2 regions of the Paenibacillus sp. FSL R7-0198 genome follow, and region 2 is predicted to be linked to the other one. Evidence: riboswitches for the same ligand, from Rfam matches in the RefSeq annotation. Region 2 holds a riboswitch; the other holds the start of a gene.

Region 1 (7,449 bases), 410 kb from region 2:
CGGTGTGCATTCCCACATCGGTTCCCAGATCTTCGAAGTTGAAGGCTTCCAGATGGCTGTTCAACGTGTTGCTGAATTTGCAGCAAGTGTATATGAGCGTCTTAATGTTGCTTTCAAAGTGGTTAACCTTGGTGGTGGATTCGGAATCCGTTATATCGATGGAGATACACCGCTTGAAGTTGCGCAATACGTGAAGGCTATTACAGACGCAGTTAAAAATCATTTTGCTCAAATCGGCTATGCCGTACCTGAGATCTGGGTTGAGCCAGGCCGCAGTATCGTGGGTGAAGCGGGAACAACGCTGTATACTGTTGGAACAAGCAAAGACATCCCAGGCGTGCGTAAATACGTTGCCGTTGATGGTGGTATGACCGATAACCCACGTCCTGCTTTGTATGAATCCAAGTACGAAGCTGTGCTTGCCAACCGTGCGAATGAGGCTGCTCAGGAAACGGTATCTGTTGCGGGTAAATGCTGCGAGAGTGGCGATATGTTGATCTGGGATCTGGACCTGCCAAAAGTGGAGAGCGGCGATCTGCTCGCTGTAGCTTGTACAGGTGCATATAACTACTCCATGGCGAGCAACTACAACCGTATTCGTCGTCCGGCTGTTGTGTTTGTCAAAGACGGTCAAGGAGATGTCGTAGTACGCCGTGAGACGTATCAAGATATCATCCAGAATGACCTGGTACCAGCGCGCATTGGCAAACAGCCAGTAACTCGCTAATTCGTCAAAAAATAATGCGTTTCTGCATTATTCAGGATATAGGGATTTTAAATTTGAAGCAGATGAAAAGGGAACTTCCTTTTTCGTCTGCTTTTTGTATATTCGGACTAAATTATGAAAAAAAGTTTCCGTTTTTTTTGCGATCCAGTCATTTTCGGTGTACACTAAGAAAAGTGCTGTAATGCTTGACCCAGGGTCATGCGTTCTGGCACCATTAACGATGGTCAATACGAAAGGAGTCATTTACATATGGCGAAACAAGCGAAAATTAAATTGGCAAACGGCGGAGAAGTTCTGATCGATCTGTTCGATCAAGAAGCTCCAAACACAGTAGCAAACTTTGAGAAACTGGCTAACTCCGGTTTCTACAATGGTCTTACATTCCACCGCGTTATCCCGGGCTTTGTAGCTCAAGGCGGATGCCCTAACGGTAGCGGTGCAGGTGGCCCAGGTTACACAATCAATTGTGAAATTAACCCGAACAAACATGAGCGCGGAACACTTGCTATGGCACATGCTGGCCGTAACACAGGTGGAAGCCAGTTCTACATCTGCTACCAACCGCAACCACATCTGGATGGACAACATACTGTATTTGGTAAAGTAACTAAAGGTATGGAGTTCGTGGACGCTTTAGAAGGTAAAGACAAAATGGAAACTGTTGAAGTTGTAGAAGCTTAATACCTTCACCTTAACTGGATCCAAACATGAAGTGCTTCTTTTATAGAAGCACTTTTTTTGTTTTTTTACATACTTGAAATCGATGATTAGAAAGGATGAGTAAAACCTTGGATACGGTTACTCAGCTAAGCTTGTTAAAACAAATTTATAGTGAGCGCACGTTGTGGGATGAAGAACTGCAGGCATCGCGCCATGTCGTTCCGGATAGTCTATCCGTAAAGGATCGAGAAGCGCTTGAGGCAGCCGGGCATGAACCGAATCGATTTGTACGTCCGCAACATGATGAAACGATTACTGAGCTGAAAAAAGTTGCGAATTACTGGACGATCAATGATGCAGCGCAGGCCTTTGTATCCTCTTTGTGGTCAGCACCCATGATCTGGCGCTCGTTGCTTACGGGCAAGCTTATTGCGAGCAGTATGCCAAGTCATGAACATACGCCATATCCATCTTCAAACACTTGTAAGATTTGCGGATTAAGTGTAGATCAAGCAACCGACACAACGCTGCAATGGTATTGGCGGATGACCAATGGAACCCCGTTGGACGGTGATCCTTTTGGATATGTGTTGGCACTTCGAGAGCTGGCTGCCGCGCAGGAGCTTCCAATACCCAATGAGTACGACCGCTGGACATTCCGTGCGGTTTTAACGGTGCTGCGCGAATTACCTCCCAGAACACGTTACAGCAAGGCAGCAGTAGCGCTCAAGAAGGAACGTCTTTTGCCTACACAGAAGGAATATGCCTACCGTGATTTGCTTGAGACGTTAGCTCTGATTGGCATATTGGATACGCCGGAACATCCTGGAATGATCACGGAATTCACCACTTACATGCAACGTGACGCACGCCCCAATGTGCGGGTTGAGGTACAGGCGCCTCTGGCGTGGTGGGACTCATCTGTAGGAATCAATGAGAACAACCTGAACAAGATATTTCATGATTTTGATCTGAATAATATATCTCTTGCGGATAAGCCTGATGAGAGTCCAGCTGTAAAGGACACGATCTTAGGAGCATTGGAGAAGAAGAGAAGTGTTCGCGGAAAAGTACCAAAGGCATCTCCTGATGCAGGTACCGGGGAGGTACAGTCTGGAGATGTGTATGCTGTTCGGGTCCGGGAAGGTGTATGGGTGACAGTATACTGTCATGAAGTCAGAGACAAGCGTGTCATCGTTGAATATCTGGATGGTGTCTTTCCAGAGATGCCGGGAAAAGCAGATTTGCATGGGACTTTTCGACCGAGAGCGAATGGACGCTGGAAATGCTCGGCTATTGCGATCGATTCCACAAGTTGGGTCAGAAGGGTGGCAAGAGAGTTCCCGCTGCCAACTTCGCCCCTGCAAGAGCCTGACCGCACTCCATTCCATAATGCCAAAGAATTAAAGCATATGGCGAGCTGGTGTTTTCCTGATATGTAGAATGATGCGATGGATGTGAAGTGGGCCTCCAAGCAAAAACCGTGCCTCCTTGAGAGGAAGCGGTTTTTTGTTGTTTCTTAGCTTATTAAAAGTTAGTATGTGACAAAAAGGAACAAAAAACAATTGATTTTTTGGCATTAAAGTGCTAACATCCAAGTAATAACGAAAGCAATCCTTCAGGGCAGGGTGCAATTCCCTACCGGCGGTGATGCAGGAAGTGTAAGGACACATGTCCAGCACTTGATGCAAAGTCCGTGACCTGTCTGCCATTGGCAGATGGCTGATCTGGTGTAATTCCAGAACCGACAGTATAGTCTGGATGGGAGAAGGAGAGGTGCAGACCTAACAGGTTTGCATTCAGCAGGAGTATTGCTGCACAGTCTAGATTGGTAATGTCTTGCACTGTACAGGGAAGATCCGGTTACGCCGGACAGTTCCATACATATGCCACACGATAAAAGCTCTTTACCTGTAATTGATGTTCATTAAGGTATGTGTCTATTTTCACTTGCCCGAAATGAAGTTTTGGGCAAAGTGTTGGCGTGCTGTATCCATTTCACTCCTGCTGGTGACATTTGTCTCTCATCATCCCCATCGAACTGATTGTTCGACGGGGATTTTTTAATAAACAAGACTTTAAACCGCGGGGTGAACGGATTTGGAAATGATCAATGATGAATTTTATATGGCACTGGCATTGGATATGGCGGAACGAGCACAAGGACAGACGGGGATTAATCCGGTCGTTGGATGTGTAGTTGTGAAAGAAGGTCGTATTGTAGGTCTGGGGAGCCATCTGAAACGTGGAACCGGTCATGCGGAGGTGCATGCCCTTAACATGGCAGGCAGCGATGCAGAAGGAAGTACGGTATACGTTACACTTGAGCCCTGTAGTCATTATGGCAAGACGCCACCTTGTAGTGAACGCCTGATTCATGAAAAGGTAAAACGTGTTGTCGTATGTTGTGAAGATCCAAATCCGCAAGTATCCGGCAGAGGCATCAGCATGCTTCGTCAACAAGGCATTGAAGTTGAAGTTGGCGTACTGCGTGAGCGTGGAAGACGCATGAATGAAAAATTCATTAAATTTATAACAACGGGTCTACCTTTTGTGACACTGAAAACGGCTACTACTTTGGATGGCAAAATTGCTACTCGCAGCGGAGACAGCAAGTGGATCTCCAACGAGCCCGCTCGTGAGATTGTGCATGCCCTTCGTCATCGTCACCAGGGAATTATGGTTGGCGTCGACACAGTGATTGCCGATAATCCGGAACTTACAACCCGTTTACAAGTGGAAGGCATTAGTCCGGTGCGCATTGTGGTGGATTCCAAGTTGCGTCTTCCCGTAGGTGCCAAAATGGTTAAGGATGGTCTTGCTCCAACATGGGTTCTCACCACAGACGAAGCCAGTCCTGAAGCTGCTGAACGTTTGGAAGCTTACGGTGTTGAGATTATACGCTGTGGTCCTGGACCACGTGTGGATCTGTTAAGCGGACTTAGCAAGTTGGGTGAGCGTGAGATTGGTTCGATTTTGCTTGAAGGTGGGGGCACTCTGAATGGAGCCATGCTGGAGGCACGGTTGGTCGATCGACTGCTCATGTTTATCGCTCCGAAGATTGTAGGCGGTTATGATACACCTGGAAGCTTCCGCTTCGAAGGTGTGGAACGTATGAATCAGGCGATTCAATTGAATCAGTTGGAGATCGAAAAAGTTGGAGATAATATCAGCATTGGCGGTATTCCGGTGTGGCCTGAATAAATAAATGAATTTTAAAGAAACAAGTTAGACTCTTTATAAATTAAAGAAGGGAGGCGGCAGCATGTTTACCGGTTTGGTGGAAGAAGTTGGTCAGATCCGGCGTATTGGTCGGAAAGGCGAAGCGATGGTCCTGAATATCGGAGCTTCCGCCATCATGGACGATCTGAAAATTGGTGATAGTGTAGCAGTGAACGGCGTGTGCTTAACTGCGACAACGCTCGAAGGTGGAGGTTTTACCGCCGATGTAATGCCTGAAACCTATCGCCATACCAATCTCAGTCAGCTGCAATCTGGCAGTAAAGTTAATCTGGAGCGGGCCATGCAATCCGGCGGGCGTTTTGGCGGACATATCGTTCAGGGCCATGTCGATGGTACCGGGGTGATTGGCAGTATAACACGTGATCAGAATGCGATTGTGTTTGAGATCAAACCTGATGATCACCAGTTGTTCAAATATCTGATTCCCAAAGGATCGGTTACACTGGATGGCATTAGCTTGACCGTTGTCCATACATCGGATACCGCATTCACGGTTTCCATAATCCCGCATACCATTGGTGAAACTGTACTAAATGTGAAAAAGACAGGGGATACCATTAATATCGAATGCGATATTTTGGGCAAATATGTGGATCATCTGCTCCAGTATGGGAGAGGACATCGAGAGACGGGTGCTGGCAAGCCGCGCAGTATCAGTGAAGATTTTCTCTCCAATCACGGATTTGCATAAATAAAAACAGAAATAAACTGGAGGTGGACCCATGTCAGAACAATCCATTTTGGATACGATAGAAGAAGCTATATATGATCTCATGCGTGGTAAACCGGTCATTGTTGTGGATGATGAAGATCGGGAGAATGAAGGCGATTTTATCGCTTTGGCCGAAAAGGCGACACCTGAAGTCATTAATTTCATGATTACTGAAGGTAGAGGTCTGGTCTGTGTTCCGATTACACAACAACGTGCGGACGAACTGAATCTGAAACCGATGGTTCAACAAAATACGGATTTCCATGGAACAGCCTTCACCGTCTCTGTGGACCACAAAGATACGACAACAGGTATCTCGGCACATGAACGCTCTATTACCGTGAAAGGTCTGATCGATCCTGAAGCGAAAGCTGGGGACTTCCGTAAGCCTGGTCACATGTTCCCGCTGATTGCAAAAGATGGCGGTGTACTTCGTCGTGCCGGGCATACAGAAGCGGCGGTAGATTTGGCCATTATGTGTGGTTCATATCCCGCAGGCGTGATCTGTGAAGTGATTAAGGAAGATGGCACAATGGCCAGACTTCCGGATCTGCAGGAGATTGCCCGCAAACATGATCTGAAGCTGATCAGTATTCAGGACATGATTCGTTACCGTAACGAAAAAGAGCAGCTGGTTCAACGTGAAGTGGCTGTACGTATGCCAACGGACTTTGGCGAGTTTCAAGCGGTGGCCTATACAAATGCTGTGGACAACAAGGAGCATGTGGCGCTGGTTAAAGGCGAAATAGATGGTTCCAAACCCGTACTTGTGCGTGTGCACTCTGAATGTTTGACTGGCGATGTATTCCATTCCCATCGTTGTGACTGTGGTCCTCAGTTTGATGCGGCACTTAAACAGATTAACGAGGAAGGCAATGGCGTTCTGCTCTATATGAGACAGGAAGGTCGGGGCATTGGGCTAATCAACAAACTCAAAGCCTACAAGCTGCAAGAGGAAGGTCTGGATACGGTGGATGCAAACCTGAAGCTGGGCTTTGCTGCCGACTTGCGTGATTACGGGATTGGCGCCCAAATTTTGAAAGACCTTGGGGTTCGTCAGATCAGACTGCTTACTAACAATCCTCGTAAAATTAAAGGCCTTGAAGGATATGGACTTGAAGTTGTAGAGCGTGTTGCAATCCAGATGGAAGAGAATGAGGACAATACAGTGTATCTTCATACGAAGCAAGCCAAGCTGGGGCATATGCTCAAGTTTGATGATATTGAGCAGAACGAAGAGTAAATGCGTTTTAGATGAACAATGTTCACCATGTAATTTATGGAAGTGATTACTTAGGGATTTCCGTTACTTACATTACATTATACCGTTAGGGAGATGACTTGAATGCCACAATTTTTTGAAGGACATTTAGTATCAGAAGGATCACGTTATGGAGTTGTCGTTGGACGTTTCAACGAATTCATCACCAGTAAATTACTTAGCGCGGCGCTTGATGCATTCAAACGTCACGGCGTGCAGGATGATGAAGTGGATGTAGCCTGGGTTCCAGGAGCGTTCGAAATCCCTCTGATTGCGCAGAAAATGGCGGAGAGCGGCAAGTATGATGCGGTGATTACCCTGGGAACTGTCATTCGTGGATCCACTACGCATTACGATTATGTGTGCAACGAGATGGCTAAAGGGGTAGCAGCAATTAATCTGAAAACTGGCGTGCCTACAATCTTTGGATTGGTTACAACAGAAAATATTGAACAAGCGATTGAACGTGCCGGAACCAAAGCGGGTAACAAAGGTTGGGATGCAGCTACGGCGGCAATTGAGATGGCAAACTTGACGAAACAGCTAAAATAGTGCTTATTTAATAGTAGTGCCCTGCTTTGCGCAGACGAACACGGGAAACCGGATTCGGACGGCTTAGCAGGGTTTTGTATTTTTCTGGCGGGAGGATTCGTCTAGTGACGGTAGTTACATACAAACTGGAGACTTTTGAAGGGCCTTTGGATCTGCTGCTTCATCTGATTGATAAGGCTGAAATTCATATCCAGGATATTCCCATCAGCGATATTACCGATCAATACATGGCGTATCTGCATTCGATGCAGGAACTGGAACTGGATATTACGAGTGAATTTCTGGTCATGGCAG
Region 2 (7,449 bases):
CCACCTTCTGCTCCAATCCCAATGCTTGGGCACCAGCTGAAGTAGCAAATCTCAGCACTTGGCTGGACTGCAAGTTCAACTCACCAGGCATCTCACCCTGCTGCAAAAGTTGTTCATTAGCTCTGGATCGTTCAGCCTGAAGTGCAAACTTCATCTGCGAGAACATATCTCCGCCTGTGGACGTCACTACATCTACACCAAGTGTAGGGGTTCCCCCATGTTCAAGAAAATAGCCGGTGGCTGGATATCCATGACCCATCATCATTTCAATCTCAGGTGTTACCGACAAGGAAGCGCCACTATCTGCCAGCATTTTGTATTCATCCATGCCCATGGTGTTACCATGAACGATATTCACCCGTGGACTTAACAGTCCCGCTTCGTACAAGTGACTAATCGAGCGATCCACAGATCCCCAACTGCCAAATCCGGCATGCATGGAACAGATCGCATCCAGTTCTTGTGCTAGTTCGATCTCTTTCACGGTTGTATCCCAATGACTGAATTCTGGGCCACGAATGGCAAGCCCATAGGTAAGTAATTGATCCCGTGATGAAAAATAACGTTCTTTGACTCTTCTCACATCATTATTCGAATACGTGAGTTGACTATCCCGATTCCAGTAGTCCGTCTCACCAGGGACTCCATGAGCAAATACCGCCCGAATGCCAGCATCCTGAAGTCCGCGAATCAGTTCATCCGTATGGTCAGGGGAATACGGCATGCTCCAATCCATTACTGTCGTCACTCCTGCGTTAAGCGCTTCCAAGGAACCGAGCAGGTTGGCAATATAACTATCTTGTGGACGGAGCTTGCTTCCCATCGCACCATAATAGAGATTTTGCAAATAAACTGGTAACGACCAGTTGGTTCCCGCTGTTTTGACCAGTGATTCCCACATATGCCGATGCGTGTCCACCAGCCCAGGCATAATAATCATCGATGAAGCATCAATGACCTCCGCATCCGGAATATCCAGGTCGGGCTGGATCGCCATGATCAGCGAATCCTGAATCAGAACGTCCGCCCGCTTATACTGTCCAATTCGAGCATCCATCGACAACACACAGCCATTTTTCAACAGATAACTTGTCCGCACAAGACACATCTCCCATCTAATTTGGTTTGAAAGACGATCACATCCTGCTTACGAATCTGTACTGCTTCTGACTATTTTTTCACTAGTATATATACATTATATAGTTATTGTTAGTATTTATCAATTTTGGGATTTGCGTTTCGCCCGAAATCTTCTAACCTTCATCAGATTGCCACACATCTTATCATCACAGTACTTCTGTGTTCTGCTTCTGGTATCATCATAGAACATCCAGCGACAATCCGAATTATCACAGACCCGAATCCTCCCCGCTTCTCCCTCCACCAAAGTCAAAGCAAAGTCAGCAGCCACCTCAGCCATAACCTGATGCCAATGTGCTTCTACAGCTACCAGTTGGAGTTTCAGTTCCTGATCAATTGTAGTCAATGTTCTTCTCACATGCCCTGCTTCCATAACGCCGTTCAACCATTGTTTTTCTATATCTGTTAATGATGCTCCAGAAGACAAGCGGGCTCCAAGAGCCATCAATTCATTCCTGAAGTTTCTCATCGACAACTCATCTTCCGGAGATGCAGGAACAGAAGCGTTAAGTTGCCATCGTTCCAGAAAGTCTTGCTGCCAGCTCGCCTTCCCCAGTCTGTCCTCCGATCGATCTCCCCCACGCCAGTCGTGATAATCGCTGTTTACAAAATCGGTCCATAACCTGTCCATATATACCTCCGTTCAGTGTAACCATCTAATTGTATAAAGAAGGTTACAACTCATCTTTGATGTGTTATATTGAGTGTAACCTTATTAATCAGTTTTAGCTAGTTACATCAAAAATCACAATTTTACGCTAGGAGGAAAACGGCAATGACAAAAACAACAGCACTAGATGTGTTACTTATTCAAAAGGATGATACCTGGGATCAATGTAATTGGATTGTACCTTTGTCGAAATCCTTGGAGGGTCTTACAGCAGATCAAGCAGCCTGGATTCCACCTTCAGGGGGATTAAGCATCTGGCAGTTGGTTAACCATATGTATTATTACAACCATCGCTTATTATGTCGCATGCAAGGTAAAGAGCCTACCCTTCCTTCTGTAGACTCCAATGAATACACATTTGGGAATTCCGGAGATCCAACGGACGCAGTCGGATGGAATACACTGCTACAGGGTACAACTCGATTAGCCCAACAGTTGCGAGATCAATTGGCTGCACTACAAGAGTCAGATCTTGAAGCCGCATATATGGACTCCGAAGAGAAATGGGCACACGAACTGGCTCGCTGGGTACTCCATGATGCGTATCACGCAGGTCAGATCGTGCTCCTTCGCAGACAGCAAGGAAGCTGGAAAATCGTTTTCTAAAAAAAATGCTTGAACTGCTAGCGCTTACAGGAATAAGATGAACTTATTAATGTTACAGCTTGTTCAACACACTATATAATTGAATAGGATCTTCGGGGTAGGGTGCAATTCCCAACCGGCGGTGATGTTCTTCGGAACCAGCCCGCGACTCGCTATTTGTTCTTAACGAAGGACATCTAGCGACTGACTTGGTGTGAATCCAAGGCCGACGGTACAGTCCGGATGAGAGAAGATCAACACATTGACATGCCGTTCACGGGAAGGCCTCTTTCCTGACGCATGTCCTTGGATGAGCCCCCGTTTATTTGGTATATACCAAAACGGGGGCTTTTGTCGATTTTGCCAACTGAAGATTCCGTGTTCTGACGAAGGAGTCCTGAATATGGAAAAGACATCAGCAGCAGCACCTGTTTACCGCAAGGAACGAAGTAATACCGGATTCTGGCTTGTAGTTCTCGGCGCCGCCTTATGGGGTGTAGACCCACTCTTCCGCATTATTTTGCTAAACACGATGACATCCACGCAGATTGTACTGGTGGAACACATCATCGTCAGTCTTATTGCCATACCCGTGCTGTGGAAATTTCGGGCTGATCTGAAAAACCTGCGCGCTCGCCACTGGATTGCCGTGATTTTTATCTCATGGGGAGGATCAGCACTCGCAACGGTATTGTTCACCATGGCGCTTACACATAACGATCCGAATACGGTGCTATTATTGCAAAAAATGCAACCACTCTTCGCTATCGTGCTGGCTAAACTGTTATTGAAAGAAACATTACCACGTCGCTTCGGTGGATTGTTCTTCATAGCATTAGCAGGAACCTACCTGCTTACATTTGGCTTCACATTGCCATTAGGTAACTGGGACAACTGGATTCATGCTGGAAGCTTGTTATCCCTTGGGGCCGCTGCCTTATGGGGAGGTTCAACCGTTATGGGCCGATTAATGCTGGGGCAGGCGCGTTATGAAACGGTCACCTCCCTGCGCTTTGTCGTTGCTCTCCCGCTCCTGATCTTTATGACGTGGAACGAAGGTGCGGCATGGACGTTTCCGTCCGGAACGGGTGAACAGACTGCTGTCATCCTCAACATTCTCGGTCAGGCATTGTTACCAGGTTTGCTCAGTCTTCTGTTGTATTACAAAGGTCTGTCGTCAACCAAAGCATCTGTTGCAACACTTGCAGAACTTAGCTTCCCGATGGCGGGTGTGTTGGTGAACTGGATTGCTTTCCGTACACTGATTACATGGGAGCAGCTGCTTGGTTTTATCCTGATCTGGGTGGCCCTCTTCGCCATTTCCAGACAACAGGAAAGATCATCAACTGCGGCCGATGCGGCACCAAAGCTGCGTACAGAGTAAGTGGATATATCTGAGGCTCACATATAAACCAATAGTCAAATATAAAAATAAAACCATTGCACATCAAATTAGATGAGCAGTGGTTTTTTTATTTCCATTACACAATTTACTCGATATTACTCGATCATTTTCTCAATATGCAATATGAGCTATTAACCCTGTGCTTTATTTCTATATCGCAAATGCAAATGCCCCTCTTTTCCCTCCTCTCACACCGAATATCAAAATCATCGCGCTAAGTCTCTTCTATGTTTTGTCTTTTGTCTAATCCGGTGGTACGATGACATATGGAATAAACAGATGAATTATATTCAGAGAGGAACGATCATGATGTCTTCATTCTCATATACCTCCTACGACGCCGTAGGTTTGGCTGAACTGATCCGATCCCGGGAAGTATCCCCGGTTGAAATGCTGGAAGCGGCGTTTGCACGCCTTGAAGAAGTGAATCCGCAACTTAATGCGGTTATTCGTACATATGAATCTCGCGCACGTGAGGAAGCCGGTTTGGTTCGCCCTGGAGAACAACCTTTTGCCGGTGTGCCCCTGCTCCTGAAAGATATCTCGCAATCCTTGGAAGGTGAATTTCTGACTTCAGGCTCCCGTTTGTTCAGCGAGCATCGTGCATTACGCAATTCCAATTTTGTCACTCGACTCCGTGATGCAGGTTTTATCTTCATAGGACATACCAATACGCCTGAATTTGGTTTGAAAAATATTACCGAGCCCCGTCTTCATGGTCCAACTCGCAATCCATGGAATATCAATCACTCCCCGGGTGGTTCAAGTGGGGGTGCCGCTGCCGCTGTAGCTTCGGGTATTGTTCCTCTTGCCGGAGCCAGTGACGGAGGAGGTTCGATTCGTATCCCCGCTTCCTTTAGCGGATTGTTTGGATTAAAGCCAACCCGCGGGCGCACACCTGTAGGACCGGGAGTTGGTCGTCAATGGCAAGGCGCATCGATTGATTTTGCCCTCTCTCGCTCGGTTCGGGACAGTGCTGCATTGCTTGATACGTTACAAGTCATTCAGCCCGAAGCTGCGTTCCATGCTCCACTCTTTCCAGGCAGTTACTTGGCTGATATGAGCTATCCACATCAACGCAAACTGAAAATTGCATACACAACGGATTCGCCCGTGGGAACACCTGTCAGCGCAGAAGCCAAAGAGTCTGTATACAAGCTCGTTCGCTGGTTGGAAGATCAAGGACATCATGTTGAAGAAAAACTTAGTCCAGTCAATGGAGTTCGGTTGATGGAGAACTATTACATGATGAACAGTGGTGAGATGGCCGCGATGATCTCTTCCATGGAACGATCCATGGGCCGGGCTCCGACCTCCGATGATATGGAGATTGAATCTTGGGTTCTGGCTGAAGCAGGCAAAAAGGTGTCCGCTGCGGAATTTGTACATAGCTTAGCTGAATGGGATGTAGCTGCAGCTCAGATGTCCACTTTGTTCGAGCGTTATGACTTCTACGTCACACCTGTTAATGCTTTTCCTGCGCCTAAGATTGGTGAATTAACACCTCATGACGAACAGATCCGTAATCTGTTGCGAATTAGTGAATTGGACAAGACCCAGCAGCAGCAACTCATCTATGAAATGTTTGAGCCAAGTCTTACGTTTACACCTTTCACCCAGCTTGCAAATCTGACAGGCCAGCCTGCGATAAGTGTACCTCTGCATATGACACCTGAAGGTTTGCCAATGGGTGTTCAAGTGATGGCAACCAAAGGACGCGAAGATTGGTTATTACATCTGGCTGCACAGCTTGAACAATCAGACCTCTGGATTGGGATGAGAGGTAATCCACTATTTCCAGCATAAAGGCGTATTATGTGGTGTGTTAAATTTACCATTGGATGTTCCTGCCTGAGTAGAGTGCGTCGCCATAACCGTGCATGAAAGCTTCATCTGCTCCGCATACTGAAAGCAAACAGTAGCGGAGGAATGTGACAGATGAATACGAATCAGCGCCATAAACAGTCTTATCGTATCCCAGCCAAAACGGGATATGCCTTGAAAGTAAGCAAAGGTTCTTTACTACGCATAACGGATTTGGAGGGACAGCAAGTCATTGATTTTGTGGCATACGATGCTAGAGATGCTAACCATCGCTTGGACCCCGGCGTGACAATGGACGTATTGCGTACTTACCGAATTAAACCGGGACAGTTTGTGTATTCCAATCAATATCAACCTTTACTCAAGATTGTCCGTGACACCGTTGGGGTACATGATTTCTTCAACTCCGCTTGTCGTCCAGAGATGTATGAGGTGTTATACGACAAAAAGGATCACGCCAGTTGTTATCACAATCTGAACACGGCACTGGAACCCTTCGGGATTCTACCACCAGATCAACACTACCCATTTAACCTGTTTATGAAGTCCGTTGTAGACAGTGAAGGCAAAATTGATGTTGTAGCTCCCGACTCTCGAGCAGGTGATTATATCGAGATGGAGGCATTAATGGATCTCACAATTGGGCTCTCCGCCTGTCCTTGTGAAGAAAGCTCATGCAACGGCTACAACTGCACCCCAATTCAATTGGATGTGGAACTTTAACAGAATAACAAGGCCTTGACGCAGTATGAGATAAAAGTAGTTTGTTCTAATTCACTCCTTGCGGGAATACGATGACTTGTACCCATTTTCTGTGACAACTGGTACAATTCATCGAACCCGTTAAGGAGTGAACGTGTTTATGTCTGTACTGTTCAGTTATATCATTCTGGGAATATCATTGTCCGCTCCAATCGGTCCGATTAACGCCGCCCAACTCGACCGTGGAGCCCGCCACGGATTCATGCATGCCTGGATTCTAGGACTCGGCGCTATGTTTGCAGATTTGGTGTATATGCTGCTGATTTATTTTGGAGTTGCCCATTTTCTGGACACGCCGTTCATGCGCTCTTTTCTCTGGTCATTTGGCAGTTTTATTCTGATTTACACGGGAGTGGAAACGCTCTCGAAGCTGAAGCAAGGCATTCAAGGTACATCTACTGCGGAAGCGACTGTTCGAAAATCATTTATATCCGGATTTTTGATGGCCCTGTCCAATCCACTGAATATTTTATTTTGGCTTGGGATCTATGGCTCTATTCTCGCGACAACTGTGAAACATACGGACACGGCTCATTTGCTGCTCTACAGTTCAGGCATATTCATTGGTATTCTGGTGTGGGATGTCATTATGGCTGGCATGGCCAGTCGATTCCACAAACATAGCAGTGAGAATGTATTGCGCTGGATCTCTATCATTTCGGGAATCTGCCTGATCGGATTTGGTTTGTATTTTGGGTACGAAGCTGTACGTTCCATTTTTTTCTGACAACAAAATCAGGCTGGACAGTCACCCAACTTCCCCCACATTAATACTGTAACGGTATCATGTGGAATGGAGTTGGGAATCAATGGCGGAGCTGTATAGTGCCGACGAAATAAACACCTTGTTTGAGCGTCTTCCATCTTGGCAGCAGGACGCTTATTCGCAATTTGGTAAAATGATCGCCGACGAAGATAATACGTATCCATGTGTACCTGGACGAATGGGGTTTCTGTCAGGACATTTAAGGTATGGCTTTACGTGTGACCCCCGATCAGAACAGGCTGCCGAAGATATGGCGGATCTGCTTAGACAATATGGTCCTGTATCCAGAGACACCGG

What was found. Region 2 has a riboswitch for FMN ahead of MKY87_RS02905 (DMT family transporter). Riboswitches for the same ligand answer to the same signal wherever they lie in the genome.
Region 1: linked by a shared signal. The riboswitch ahead of ribD (bifunctional diaminohydroxyphosphoribosylaminopyrimidine deaminase/5-amino-6-(5-phosphoribosylamino)uracil reductase RibD) and the one ahead of MKY87_RS02905 (DMT family transporter) in region 2 are both predicted to bind FMN.

Annotation. Positions count from the first base shown of each region.
Region 1 is NZ_JBBOCB010000001.1:1,127,727-1,135,175, reverse strand. It holds gene lysA (diaminopimelate decarboxylase) at 1-727, shown strand, start outside; gene MKY87_RS04745 (peptidylprolyl isomerase) at 977-1,408, shown strand; gene MKY87_RS04740 (hypothetical protein) at 1,516-2,829, shown strand; FMN riboswitch at 2,998-3,164, shown strand; gene ribD (bifunctional diaminohydroxyphosphoribosylaminopyrimidine deaminase/5-amino-6-(5-phosphoribosylamino)uracil reductase RibD) at 3,488-4,591, shown strand; gene ribE (riboflavin synthase) at 4,653-5,321, shown strand; gene MKY87_RS04725 (bifunctional 3,4-dihydroxy-2-butanone-4-phosphate synthase/GTP cyclohydrolase II) at 5,353-6,585, shown strand; gene ribH (6,7-dimethyl-8-ribityllumazine synthase) at 6,688-7,155, shown strand; gene MKY87_RS04715 (segregation and condensation protein A) at 7,260-7,449, shown strand, end outside.
Region 2 is NZ_JBBOCB010000001.1:713,370-720,818, forward strand. It holds gene MKY87_RS02890 (amidohydrolase family protein) at 1-1,099, opposite strand, end outside; gene MKY87_RS02895 (CGNR zinc finger domain-containing protein) at 1,220-1,771, opposite strand; gene MKY87_RS02900 (DinB family protein) at 1,916-2,416, shown strand; FMN riboswitch at 2,501-2,654, shown strand; gene MKY87_RS02905 (DMT family transporter) at 2,799-3,779, shown strand; gene MKY87_RS02910 (amidase) at 4,110-5,606, shown strand; gene MKY87_RS02915 (urea carboxylase-associated family protein) at 5,739-6,347, shown strand; gene MKY87_RS02920 (LysE family translocator) at 6,487-7,113, shown strand; gene MKY87_RS02925 (YqcI/YcgG family protein) at 7,196-7,449, shown strand, end outside.